DNA from 4 places in the Desulfobacula phenolica genome. Region 3 is predicted to be linked to each of the others. Evidence: predicted binding sites of a transcription regulator. Region 3 holds the regulator's gene; each other region holds the start of a gene.
What was found. Region 3 encodes sigma-54, which starts transcription at its own class of promoters, with help from an activator protein. Its sites were predicted from a motif close to TNTGGCACANTTTCTGCTNT; they were not measured.
Positions count from the first base shown of each region.

Region 1 (3,418 bases), on a different contig from region 3:
CCAGGTCTGCCCGTGGCAGTTATCTGAAGGAATTTATAAATAGTTGGAATCAAAACTATTTTGTTTTTAATTGTATATAAAATTATCAGGGGAAAATAAACATGCAAATATTAAGGTTTGAAAGTGATGACAATAAAATCTATACAGGGTGTGACTTTGATAACGGCAAAGCATCCGTGATTGAGGGGGATATTTATTCTGATTTTTTCATTACGGAAAAACAAAAACCGGTTAAAACATTTTTACCGCCGATTTCTCCGGCTGTTATTTTCTGTATTGGTTTGAATTATAAGCTCCATGCAAAAGAGACCGGCATGGCATTGCCGAAATATCCGGTGGTTTTTATGAAAAATATCAGTTCTGCAGCAGGCCATCTGGAGGATGTCAGGATTCCGGCCTCCTGCGTAAAAGTTCCGGAAGTGGATTATGAGGCCGAGCTTGCCGTGGTCATCAAGAAAAAAACCAGAAATGTCTCTCCGGAAAAGGCGCTGGATCATGTCCTGGGATACACTTGCGCCAATGATATATCCGCCAGAAGATGGCAGAAGCATGGCGGCGGCGGGCAATGGATAAAGGGGAAAAGCTTTGACACCTTTTGTCCCCTTGGCCCTTGGCTTGTGATTGCAGATGAACTTGACGCCCCGGATCACCTGGATATTGAATGTGTGTTAAACGGTAATACCATGCAGAAAAGCAATACCAGCGACATGATTTTTTCAGTGGGCCAAATCATTTCTTATCTGTCTGAGTCAACCACCCTGGTTCCGGGAACCCTTATTCTTACGGGAACTCCCAGCGGTGTCGGATTTACCAGAAAACCGCCGGTTTATCTTGCTCCCGGGGATGTGCTGGAAACAAAAATCGAAAAAATCGGTGTGCTGAAAAATCAGATAAGCCTTGACCGGGAATAAACACGCCTTGAACAAGAATAAAAAAACCGCCCGAAAGATGGTGTCATCCTTTCGGGCGGTTAATATCGCAAATCATATCAGCATTTAATTGTTATACCTTCCACAGCCCTGTCCCTGTAATCCTCTATGGCAGCCTTTGCCTGACCATCCGTCATGTCCCCGGCCAAAACCCTGACCCATATTCAGTCCGGGAGCGATCTTTTTTGCTTCCAGTTGAAAGTCGATTTGTTTATCTCTTAACTTTTTTTGCAGGTCTGCAAGATCCTGGGAAAAGCTGTCCAGCTTTGCTCTGTCAGGCTGGGAGGTTTCCATAAGCAGTCTCATTTCCTGCTGTTTTTGAAATTTTTCAGACCGGAGTGCATAGGTCTCGTCAATGAATTTTTGCCGAAGGGTGTTGAGTTCATCTTTTTGTTCTTTGGACAGATCGTTCCACATGGCCTGTCCTCCATATCCCGGGCAGTTTTGATTAAAACCCTGGCCCATTCTTTGGCCTTTGGCCGGTCCCCATGCAAATACGCTTCCTGCCACCATGGCAACCATAAGTAAAGAACTGATGATAAGAGTTAGTTTTTTCATAATAATCTCCTGTTGTTATTGGTTTGTTTGTCAAGTGATCTTTTTGATCGTTTTCTGAAATAGATTAAAGCAAATGGTGTGCCATGAAAAATAATATTTCCTAATTTATTGAATTCCAAGGTTATATTGAAAATAATGTGAAATAAGAGATTGATAGTGAATTTGGTGTAGTGTATACTTTTTACCCATATTAATGTATCCAGTTGGATATAAAATACCCGGAATCAGGGTGTCTGAAAATTAATGGAGACTTTGAATAAAAATGAAAAAACATGCGGTTTTTTTTGTATCACCCCTTTTGATGGCAGGTGTGCTATTGATCCTGCTGCCTATCTTTACACTTATGACCCTGGACCGGCTTGAACGGCAAAAGGAATTTTCTTTTCAAAGGCTGCTGGAAAAGGGAGTCTCTTTGATCAGGACCTTTGAGGCAGGAACAAGAACCGGGATGTTCACCATGCGGTGGGGGGCACAAAGAATCCAGGCAATGCTGTTGGAAACCTCGTTTCAGCCTGAAGTTGTTTATATGATGATCACCTCAAAAGATGGCCGTATACTGGCACATTCGGATGCCTCCATGGTAGGGCAAATTTTTGATGCCATGCCGGATACGGCTAAGATAAATGAAGATACTGCAAAGGTCTATCACAGGGTCAGGCAGCAAAAAGACAAGGATGAGGTATTTGAAGTGTTCAAGCGGTTTGTGCCGGTACGTCCACGATTCAAGCGCGGACATATGCGGATGCACGGCATGCCGATTCATCCGCAGGATAACCTTCCAAACCGGCAGGAGAGCTTTCAGGACCGGCAGGAGAGGCAAAGAGAAACAATGGACTGGAGCCGGCCGTATCTTCAGGGCCATGGTGAAGAACTGACGGAAATGGCGGAGCATTATCTTTTTGCAGGGCTTTCCATGGAACGAGAAAAATTTGCACGGACCAGGCTTTTAAAGGAGACGGTATGGCGCGGGACATTCTTTTTTCTGCTGGGATGTACCGGAATGGTTGCATTGTTCGCATTCCAGGCATACCGTTCTGCCAGGGCATCTTTGACCAGCGTAAAGGCGTTTTCCGATACTGTGATCCAGAACATGCCGTCAGGACTGGTGACCATGAATTTAGATCATGACATCACCTCGGTTAACCGGTCTGCAAAAAAAATCTTTGGCGGGGATTTAACATCGTCGTTTCCGCAATTGGTTGAATTAATTGAATTGATTGATGAGATGACCAGCTCCCAGGAGATGGTCAACCGGGAGATCTCTCTTAAAAGTGTTAGCGGCAGTAATATTCGCCTGGATGTCACAGCATCTCCTATCAGGGACAGTGAAAATCAAGTCATGGGATTTTTATTTCTTTTCAGGGATCTCACCCAGATATGGGAGTTGAAAAAACAGGTGGAAACAAACAAGCGGCTTGCCGCCATCGGAAAGCTTGCAGCAGGTGTTGCCCATGAGATCCGAAATCCCTTGAGTTCCATCAAAGGCTTTGCCACCTATTTCAGCAAGCGGTATGAAGATAATGCCACAGATAGTGAGACAGCCCTGATAATGGTCAAGGAAGTTGAACGGATAAACCGGTCCATTACTCAATTGCTTGAATTTGCAAAACCCATGGTGGTTGAAAAAAAACAGGTGGATCTACATGATCTGATTGATCATTCCCTCAAACTCGTTCACCATGACCTGGTTCAAAAAAAAATAGACACCAAAGTCGATATTGATTTAAAACAACCGTTTATTTGTACGGATGGCGACCGTATGAATCAGGTGCTGCTAAATTTATATATCAATGCCATTCAGGCATTGGGGGACCGGGGGCGACTGGAAATCCGGGTGCAGGATGCTGCCAAAATACCGGGACACATTGAAATAAGGGTGATGGATAACGGCAGCGGTATTGATGAACAGGATATGGACCTGGTTTTTGATC
Region 1 covers NZ_FNLL01000004.1:240,870-244,287, reverse strand. The annotation lists gene BLT94_RS08245 (fumarylacetoacetate hydrolase family protein) at 102-911, shown strand; gene BLT94_RS08240 (Spy/CpxP family protein refolding chaperone) at 996-1,487, opposite strand; gene BLT94_RS08235 (PAS domain-containing sensor histidine kinase) at 1,750-3,418, shown strand, end outside.
Region 1: BLT94_RS08240 (Spy/CpxP family protein refolding chaperone) is a predicted target of sigma-54. The motif match lies at 1,554-1,573, and genes of this name have one in related genera.

Region 2 (3,418 bases), on a different contig from region 3:
ATAGTAGATGATGACCTTTCTTTACTCAAAGTCCTTAAAATGAGGCTTGAGGCGGAAAAATACAGGGTTGTTGATGTGTCAAACGGGTCGGATGCCCTGGGGGCAGTAACTGATGACTCTTTTGACCTTGCCATTATTGATTATCAATTGAAAGATGAAACAGGCGTTGAACTGATGGCAGCGCTCAACAGAATCGACCCGGATCTGCCCGTAATCATATTGACGGCCTACGGCACCATAAACAAAGCCGTATCTGCAATTAAAAAAGGAGCTTACAGTTATCTTACAAAGCCGTTTGAAGATTCTGATTTGATTCAGCATGTCAAAAGGTGTCTTGAAAAAAATAAATTAACAAAGGAACTCAAAGAGCTGCGCGGCATGGTATCTGAAAAGTTCGGGTTTGAAAATATCATTGCCAAAGATGAAAATATGAAAACCGTTCTTAAAAAAATTGTCCAGGCAGCCGGGACCGATTCCAATATATTGATTGAAGGTGAAAGCGGCACCGGCAAAGAGCTGATTGCCAAATCCATCCATGTGTCAGGGACCAGGGGAAACGGTCCTTTTATTGCCATCAATTGCGCTGCCATTCCTGAATCTTTGTTTGAAAGTGAACTTTTCGGCTTTAAAAAAGGGGCGTTTACAGGTGCTGTAAAAAACAAGAAAGGTTTTTTACAGCAGGCCCGGAACGGGACTTTTTTCTTTGATGAGATAACGGAAATACCGGTTTCCATACAGGCTAAGCTGCTCAGGGTGTTGCAGGAAAATGAATTCTATTCGCTGGGAGGTAATGAAAAAATCAAATTTGAGGCCCGGATCATTGCTGCCACGAATAAAAATTTATTTGATGAAGTATCCAAAGGAAATTTCAGGGAAGATTTGTATTACAGGATTCATGTTATTCCAATAACACTGCCGCCGTTGAGGGAAAGACGGGACTGTATTCCCATTCTGGCTCATTTTTTTTTAAATGAATTCAGGCAGCAGATGAAAAAAAATGTCAGTCAGTTTTCATCGGCTGCCATGAAAAAACTTGTCAACGCGCCTTGGCCCGGGAATGTCCGGGAATTGAAAAATGTTGTGGAATATTGTGTTGCCATGTCCAAAAATCCTGTTATCTCACAGGACCTGATCATGCTGGACCCGGAAGATCTTTGTGATGAATTAAAACCGTTTAAAGAAGCAAAATTGGATTTTGAGAAAAATTATATCATCCAGCTGCTTCGGCTGACCGGGGGAAATGTGAGCCGTGCAGCAAAGCTTGCCGGTAAATACAGGGCGGATTTTTATGACCTGATGAAAAAATGCGGGGTAAAGGCCGAAGACTTCAGGGATATGGTGTAGTGATTTCCATACATGTTCACAAAACCCGCCTTCCTGCAATTGATTGCCGGGAACAATGTCACGCAACGGTTTTTTGTGTATTGTTTTTCATACGCTGATGAAAATATGTATTTTATCAATATTTTTAGATAATTACACAAATAATGAGATGAATCGGATTGTTTTTCATACGCTTTTGGAAAAAATTATTGTTTCCCATTTGTTCTTTTGCCCTGCTTCTTGAAATGCCTTTATTGTTTGTCTTTCCTGTAACCATTTGAAATCATTTATCTTTGCTAATATAACAAAATTTTTCTGCGTTTTTCTGCGTCTAATCAACCTTCTGGTATTGTTATTGCTATATTGTAATATCAAACTTTGAACAATGTTTTTAGGACAAATACCGGATTAGGGAAAAAACCGTTTCACAAGGCTCTGGTTACAGATTAACAAATCAAGGGAAAAGGTAGTTATGACTAAATTTAATAAAGAATCATTTCAAAATGCGGACTTGAGACAACTGATCAGGATAGATGAATTTAAAATGGCTCAATATTATTTTAAACCTGCAAGTTGTATCAAAGACTATTTTGCCGCATTAAAACTCGTTCAGGATGTATATATTGAAGAGGGGTATGTCAATGCTGATGATTCATCCTGTCCATGCAGAATCCTTGAAAATCATTTTTTTGAGAAAACCATTGTATTTATAGGTAAAAAAGAGGAACAAGTGGTTTTTACGGTCAGTCTTTTTCCTGATTCATCAAACAGATTGCCCATGGACCGGATTTATAAAAAAGAACTGGATCATCTGAGATCCCAGGGCAGAATGATTGGTGAGGTGGGGTGCCTTGCCACACATCCTGAATTCAGGGACGGATCACAAAATATTTTAATGCACGGCAACAAGATCATGCTCAAATATGCCATGGAACATCTTAAACTGGATGATCTGGTAATTACCGTTAATCCGAAGCATGCGCTGGTCTATAAAGAAATTTTGCTGTTTGAAGAAATCGGGCAAGGAGAAATCAAGGCACACCCCCAAGTGAACGGAAACCCTGCCATTGCAATGAGGTTAAACCTGCATGAGGTGAAGGAAAAATGCAGGCATTTCTATCAGAACAATCCGTTGGAATCAAATCTTCATCATTTTTTGTTTGTCAAACAAAATGATACCCTTCAGCTTCCGGAAAACAACGCAGACCAGTGCAATAATTACTCCCGGTTTTTAGCTCCGCTTATCAGCCAAAGCACATACAACAGCCTGTCTATCTGAACATTACCGTTTATTAATTAGGTAAAAATGTTTTTTTATCTGAAAGTCGTAAAAAAATCATACAAAGACTTTCAATTTTTGTTGTGGGCAAATCTGAGCGAAAGACCAGGTCTGCCCGTGGCTGTTATATGGATTCAATGATGCCTGCTGCGATAAGGGGTATCAGGATTTCATGGTGCCCGACAATGCTGAACCCCTTGCCTTTGCCAAGGGTGGGGCGGTTCACCACATTGGTCATGGGCCTGTAATGGCGGATAAAATCAAGATTGAGTGTTGTAAAATCATCCAGCGTATGGCCCAGGTTTCTGACCAGGGTCACGGCCTTCAGAAAAACTTCAGGCATGATGACGGCAGATCCGGCATTGATAAACACGCCTTTTTCAAGACCTGTTATCTGTGAGGCAAACAGCTTGAAATCATAATGGGAGGCTGCGCCACAGGCCGCTGCATCAAAATCGGGATGCATATGTATGATATCAGTGCCAATGGCCACATGAACGGTCACGGGAATATCAAGGGCAGCTCCGGATGCTGTCAAACTCAAATGTTTATAGGGAAGGTCTTTTTCAAGGATCAGCTCTCCTACGGCTTTTCCCAGTCCAATGCCATGTTTTGCTGCATTTTTTATGGCCTGGTTGAGAAAGGCTGATGTCTCTTTTGCCATTCCAAAACTGCCGTTGCCGATTGATTGTGCCACATCTTCCGAAGTCATTCCCGTCATGGCGGTTTCAAGGTCATGGATAATGCCGGACCCGTTCATGGAGAGCATGGTAAAAACATTTTTTTTCATCAGATCAATCACAATGGGAGACATGC
Region 2 covers NZ_FNLL01000004.1:27,941-31,358, reverse strand. The annotation lists gene BLT94_RS07305 (sigma-54-dependent transcriptional regulator) at 1-1,344, shown strand, start outside; gene BLT94_RS07300 (N-acyl amino acid synthase FeeM domain-containing protein) at 1,796-2,602, shown strand; gene BLT94_RS07295 (hypothetical protein) at 2,727-3,418, opposite strand, start outside.
Region 2: BLT94_RS07300 (N-acyl amino acid synthase FeeM domain-containing protein) is a predicted target of sigma-54. The motif match lies at 1,666-1,685, and genes of this name have one in related genera.

Region 3 (3,418 bases):
AAAATTTGTTCTTTAATAAATCAACCCGCCTTTTTTTTGTGCTTTTTTTTATTTTTTGTTTTATAGGGCTGTGGCAGATAAAAATTGCCCACTCCCAAACGCAAAAGACTTTCAAAGAAGCTCCTCTTCACGTTGAATCCGATAAAATGATTGCACAAAAAAATACCTCAATGATTGAATTTATCGGTAATGTCAAAGTCACAAAAGCGGATTCCATTGTTTTTGCTGATTCCATTCAAATTTACTTTATGGATGACAATAAAAACAAGGATGCTCAAAACAATATCAAAAAAATTGTTTCCACCGGCAATGTCAAATACATTGCCGGCGAACGAAAGGCATTTGCCGACAAAGCTGTCTATACAACCCAAGACGGAATATTGGTTCTCACGGGCAAAGCTCCCAAATTAATAACAGGCTCAAGTTTTGTAACCGGAACAAAGATTACCCTTTTCAGAAATCAAGATAAAGTACTCGTGGAAAGTGACGGTACAAAAAGAGTTGAAGCGCTTTTTAATCCTGAAGATAATATCACTGAAAAACAATAATGACACAACTTGCATTAAAAAATCTTGTAAAAATCTATGACGGCAAAAAAGTTGTGGATCATGTCAGCCTTACAGTGAAGCAAGGAGAAGTAACCGGACTTTTAGGACCAAACGGGGCTGGCAAAACAACTACATTTTATATATCGGTTGGATTGATCAAACCCGACCAGGGTGAAGTTCTGATTGATGATGATGATATTACGCAATATCCAATGTATATAAGAGCAAGAAAAGGAATAGGATATCTTCCTCAGGAATCAAGCATTTTTAAAAAATTGACGGTAAAACAAAATATTACAGCCATACTTGAAGTGTTGCCTCAAAACGGCATTGATATTGAACAAAAAACCATGGGCCTGATGAAAGAGCTTGGCATTATCAATCTTGCCGGGCAAAAAGCCGGCTCACTTTCCGGAGGAGAGAGACGGCGGCTTGAAATTTCAAGAGTCCTTGCCACAGACCCTTTGTTTATTCTTCTGGACGAACCCTTTGCAGGGATTGATCCTTTGGCGGTTATTGATATCCAGCAAATAATTTATCATTTGACTAAAAAAGGAATAGGCGTTTTAATATCAGATCATAATGTAAGAGAGACCTTAGGGGTTTGTGATAATGCCTATATTATGAACCAGGGTAAAGTTATTGAATCGGGAAATCCTGATAAAATCATTTCAAGCAAATTAGCTAAAAAAATCTATTTGGGAGAAAATTTTAAACTATAATTATGGAACTTGGATTACAACAAAGTTTAATCTTGACTCAGCAACTGGTCATGACGCCTCAACTTCAGCAGGCTATCAAGTTGCTCCAGCTGTCGCGCCTTGAGCTTGCCGAGATGATTCAACAGGAAATGGAACAAAATCCTGCTCTTGAAGAGGCCGGGACAGAAGAGCCATCCGACAATAATATTACAGCCCTGGAAAATGAAACCGCTTCCCCTGAAAAAGAAACCCCCTTAAAAGAAGTCACCATTGAAGAAAAGGTAAGGTCTGACACAGACTGGGAAAATTATATTAATGAATATAATTCCACAGGAAGAGTCTATACGGAATCGGAAAATACCGAAGCGCCGAATTATGAAGCGTTTACTTCTGAAAAAAAGACCCTGCAAGCCCATCTTCAGTGGCAGTTAATGCTCCATGGACTCAGTGAAGAAAAAGAAAAAATCGGTCATATGATTATTGGGAATCTGAACAGGGATGGCTATCTTTGCAGTGATATTGAAGAAATTGCCGAAATTTCCGGTGTTGAAATAGAAGTTGTTGAAGATCTGCTGTCAGTGCTTCAGACATTTGATCCGCCCGGTATTTGTGCCAGAAATCTTCGTGAGACCTTGCTGATTCAAGTTCATCAACTGGGCATTGATAATCCCATTATCACTGAAATCATAAACAATCACTTGAAAAATCTTGAAAACAGAAACAGCAAAAAAATTGCCAAAGCATTAAAAATATCCCTGGATGATGTCAGAGCAGCCGTAAAAATCATTCAATACCTTGAACCTAAACCCGGTCGAAAATTTTCCACTGATGAACCTGCCTATATCACGCCTGATATCTATGTTTATAAGCATGGTGATAATTTTAAAATTGTGATGAATGATGACGGTCTTCCCAAACTTAAAATTAACCGGTTTTATAAAAATGCCATTGCCAACGGTCATAAAATATCAAAAGATGCAAAAAATTACCTCAATGAAAAAATGCAGTCTGCATCCTGGCTGATAAAAAGCATACACCAGCGTCAAAAAACAATATACCTTGTCATGGAAAGCATTCTAAAATTTCAAAATGAATTTTTTGAAAAAGGGATTGCATATTTAAAACCACTGATTCTAAAGGACATAGCAGAAGATATTGAGATGCATGAATCAACAATCAGTCGGGTGACAACCAACAAATATGCCTATACCCCCCAGGGACTTTTTGAGTTAAAATACTTTTTTAACTCTTCAATCGAAAGAACCGGCGGAGAATCCATGGCATCTGCAAGTGTAAAAGAAAGGATAAGACTGCTGATAGAAAACGAAAACCCGGAAAGTACTTTAAGTGATGAAAAAATAGCCAACATTCTTCAAAGCTCAAATATCCAGATTGCCAGAAGAACGGTCGCTAAATACAGGAAAGTACTGAACATACTTCCTTCTAATAAACGCAAACAGCTTTAAGGAGGTTTTTTTATGCAAACAACCGTTACCTTTAAAAAAATTGACACATCTGTTGCTTTAAAATCTTATGTTCAAAAAAAACTTGATAAATTTGATAAAATGCTGGACAGCCCGGCTGAAGCATATGTTGTGTTGTCTGTTGAAAAAATCAGACATATAGCTGAAATCACACTTACTTGCGACAAATTAAAAATTCATGCCAAAGAAGATTCCGAAAGCATGTATTCCTCTATTGACGCGCTGATGGATAAAATAAAACCCCAAATTAAAAAACACAAAGAAAAAGTCAAACAGCATCTGTCAAGAAATAAGCAGAGCATTAAAAATGAATCTGCCCAATTAAATTTATCAACAGAATCATTGGACAACCCTATGACAGACCAGATGGTAGATACGATAATTATTGAAACAGTTGATACTAAACCCATGGATATTGAAGATGCGGTGATTGAATTAGATTCCGGCAAGCAATCTTTTTTTGTTTTCAACAATGCCAGGACAGAGCAGCTCAATGTTCTATACAAACACAATAACGGTAAGCTGGGGTTAATCCAGCCCATAGGATAATTCATTAAATGAGAATCAGCCAGCTTCTTAATAAAAATTCTATTATTGCAAACCTTAACTCCAGTGACAAAAAAGGGGCTATTGATGAACTTGCCTCTGCAGTTTCACAGGCAACAGATGCATCAGCCAAAGACAT
Region 3 covers NZ_FNLL01000003.1:446,717-450,134, reverse strand. The annotation lists gene BLT94_RS06990 (LptA/OstA family protein) at 1-548, shown strand, start outside; gene lptC (LPS export ABC transporter periplasmic protein LptC) at 1-16, shown strand, start outside; gene lptB (LPS export ABC transporter ATP-binding protein) at 548-1,270, shown strand; gene rpoN (RNA polymerase factor sigma-54) at 1,273-2,715, shown strand; gene hpf (ribosome hibernation-promoting factor, HPF/YfiA family) at 2,728-3,282, shown strand; gene BLT94_RS06970 (PTS sugar transporter subunit IIA) at 3,291-3,418, shown strand, end outside.

Region 4 (3,418 bases), on a different contig from region 3:
ATTGGGGGCCATGTGGTGTCAGCCGCTACTGTAATAATGGTTTGAGAAAAGGCACTGGGTATGAAGATGAGCAAGGGCAAGGCAATCATTAAAATTTTTTTCAACATAACAAATAATCTCCTATCATTAGGTATAGTTTTTTTTGTTTTTACTCTTACGCCTTATACATAAGTGGTATTGTTACCACATTTTTTACTAAAATAGCAATAAATTCAACCAGGCAGCCAGGCTGCAGGATAAAATCTTAGTATTTATTCTTTTTCGTATAAATGATCAACCCATGCCTTTTTTGTATTTATTGTGTTTTTCTAATATTTTTTGGCTCATCGTGACCGGAACGTCATTAAATAGTTGTAGTCACCAATATCAGCAGTTTTGTCTTTTTTAAATCCATATCCAGTGACCATTTTTTCAACGTCATCTTCTGACAGCCTTATTTTTATAGGTGGGCCGGGGGGGGCTTCGATTTTCTTGAATTCTACAATGGCTAGGCATCCACCGGGCTTGAGTATGGTATTGATTTGATTTAAAACAGCACCTGCTTTTTTGATTTCTTCAAAATCGTGCAGGACAGTGGCCATTAAGCATATATCCACACTGTAATCATCAATGTCGAGCTGTTCGGTTGCATCCAGCAGAAGGGTTTTGATATTGGTAATATTCCTGGTTTCAATTTGTTCCTCTAAAAGCTCAAGACCTTCTTTCCATAGATCTACAGCATAAATCAAGCCTTGATCACCGGCAATATCGGACAGGAATATGGAATAAATGCCTTTGCCACAGGCTAAATCAAGAACAACAGATCCTGGTTTTACCGGCAAAATGTCCGTTAATATATTTTGATTGATTAATTCAAAGCTACTTTTGCCGGCTCCCTTGGGTTTTTTATGGGCATTATTCATATTGAAGATCTCCATTCAGGTCGTTCAAGACCTTTGTCTGTTTTGTGTCAATCTGTAATTATTTCAGTCATAAACACTGCCGTTGTTATATCATGGATTTTGGACGATTGGTACATCATCAAGCATATTTGTATTTACCGACCACCTGTAATTTTTAAACCTAAAATACCAGACTGATATAAACAATCTGGGGTATTGACAAAAGAAACAACTCATATCGATCTTATGCAGAATGTTGGACATAATAATGAAATAATACAATATGGGAATATTTCTGGATGCTGCATGATACAGCAAAAATATATGAATAATTTTAAGATATTGTATTCTCATCTATTTGCCATATTTGTGGATGATAATTCTTTAAATCCACTTAAAAAACTTATGACTCACGAGAGATCAAACAGGATACGGAACTGTTTGCCAAACATTGGTTTTTCTATGTTACAAATCCATCAGGCTGGATATCCTGATTCCCTGTCCTGATATCATTCCCGGTGATATTCCTTGTACCATCAAAGGTTAGCTCTTGCAGTTTTCTACAAATATGTTGTTTTTCATCCCGCCATAAGCCAGGCAAGGTTTTTTTGTTCTTAATTATCAAATTTAAAATAGAGTCAAAAAGAAATATAACATTTTTGTATGTATATTTGAGTATGAAAAATTCAAATTCGTAATAAATTTGATAATTAACTGAGAGCTTTTGCTCTTCTTAAATATAAAACATCAAATTTATCGTATGGTTTCAGAATGTTATAAACTATGTCATATTCTTTGAACGCTTCCTGGCACAGGGTTTGCTCTATGCAATAAAAGACACAAGCTGAAAAGAAAATATGATTTTAAAGAGAGGATCGTTATCATGTTGGGAAAAAAAATACTGATGTCTTCAGGGGGAGTACTTTTAACAGCGACTCGTGCCTTTGCAGAAGCAGGAGTCATTGATACGGGAGATACTGCCTGGGTCACCATATCAACCGCCCTGGTCATGATGATGACTCCGGCAGGCCTGGCTTTGTTTTATGGCGGTATGTCACGGTATAAAAACATGCTGAATACCATTGCCATGATTCTGGTTGCCTATTGTCTTGCCAGTATTGTCTGGGTTGGGTGGGGATACTCCCTTGCTTTTGGTGAGGGCTCAACCCTTTTTATCGGCAATCTGCAATATTTTTTTTTGAGCGGTATTGATATTCATTCCGTATCCGGGACCATCCCCACTCTTATTTTTGTGTTGTTCCAGATGACTTTTGCCTGTATTGGTGTTGCCATTATCCTGGGATCCGTGGTCGACAGGATGAAATTTTCTTCATGGATTGTATTTACTATTTTATGGGTGACCTTTGTATATACACCGGTTTGCAACTGGGCCTGGGGTGGCGGATGGATGCATAAGATCGGTGCCCTTGATTTTGCCGGCGGCAATGTTGTCCACATCAACGCGGGTGTTTCAGGGCTGGTGCTGGCCATGTTTCTCGGGAAGCGAAACGGGTATGGAAAAGAATCCATGATTCCGTCCAGCGTCAGTTTTACTGCCCTTGGCGCTGGCTTGTTATGGTTTGGATGGTTTGGATTTAATGCCGGCAGCGCACTGGCAGCAGACGGCATTGCTGCTTCTGCATTCCTGGTCACCAATACCGCTGCTGCCATGGGTGGGCTGGCCTGGTTGTTTGTTGAATGGAAACACAGCAAAAAACCAACCCTTCTGGGGCTTGCATCCGGTGCCATCGCGGGTCTTGTGGGTATCACCCCTGCTGCAGGCTTTGTCACTTTGGCAGGGGCCCTGGTAATCGGGGCTGTTGCCGGCATCATCGGTTTTTTCGGCGTTGCCGTACTCAAGCAGAAGTTGGGATATGATGATTCTCTTGACGCCTTTGGCATACACGGCCTGTGCGGGATGTGGGGAGCTATGGCCACGGGGCTTTTTGCATCCCCTTCCATCACTGAAGGGGCGGCAGGCCTGTTTTACGGCAATCCGGGACAGGTTTGGATTCAGTTTTTGTCCATTGTAGGCACCATTGCTTTCAGTGCAACGGCCACTCTTATCGTGGTGCTGGTAACCCGGATGCTGACCAACGGACTGAGGGTGGACAGGGAGGAAGAATTTGCCGGACTTGACAATGCCCTTCACGGCGAACGTGCATTTGAAATAGAATAGATACAAAATTTCAGGCATCCCGCCTCTTGTATTACTCCCTTTTTATCTTACATAGGCGGTTCCGGCTTTGTTAATAAGTCGGAACCGCTGCAAAAAAAAATTACGGTCTCGCCTGTGAACTAAACATTCATTCTTAAGAAAGTGTCCTTGCAGTTACCAGCCTGGGTGATCTATACCCTGCCGCGCCAGGTATGCTGAAATGCATTCCGAATAAGGTTGCCCGTCACAATTCGGGCCGGTGAACCTGGGAACTGAATAATGAAGGATTCCGTATCAAGATCAACCTCAACATTTTTATCTCTGAGAAGATAGTCAGCTTCAGTTGTCAGTTCTCGGACAAGAGACTCCAGGTCCAGAT
Region 4 covers NZ_FNLL01000011.1:133,208-136,625, reverse strand. The annotation lists gene BLT94_RS17265 (basic amino acid ABC transporter substrate-binding protein) at 1-107, opposite strand, end outside; gene BLT94_RS17260 (class I SAM-dependent methyltransferase) at 324-902, opposite strand; gene BLT94_RS17250 (ammonium transporter) at 1,765-3,060, shown strand; gene BLT94_RS17245 (sensor histidine kinase) at 3,231-3,418, opposite strand, start outside.
Region 4: BLT94_RS17250 (ammonium transporter) is a predicted target of sigma-54. The motif match lies at 1,687-1,706, and genes of this name have one in related genera.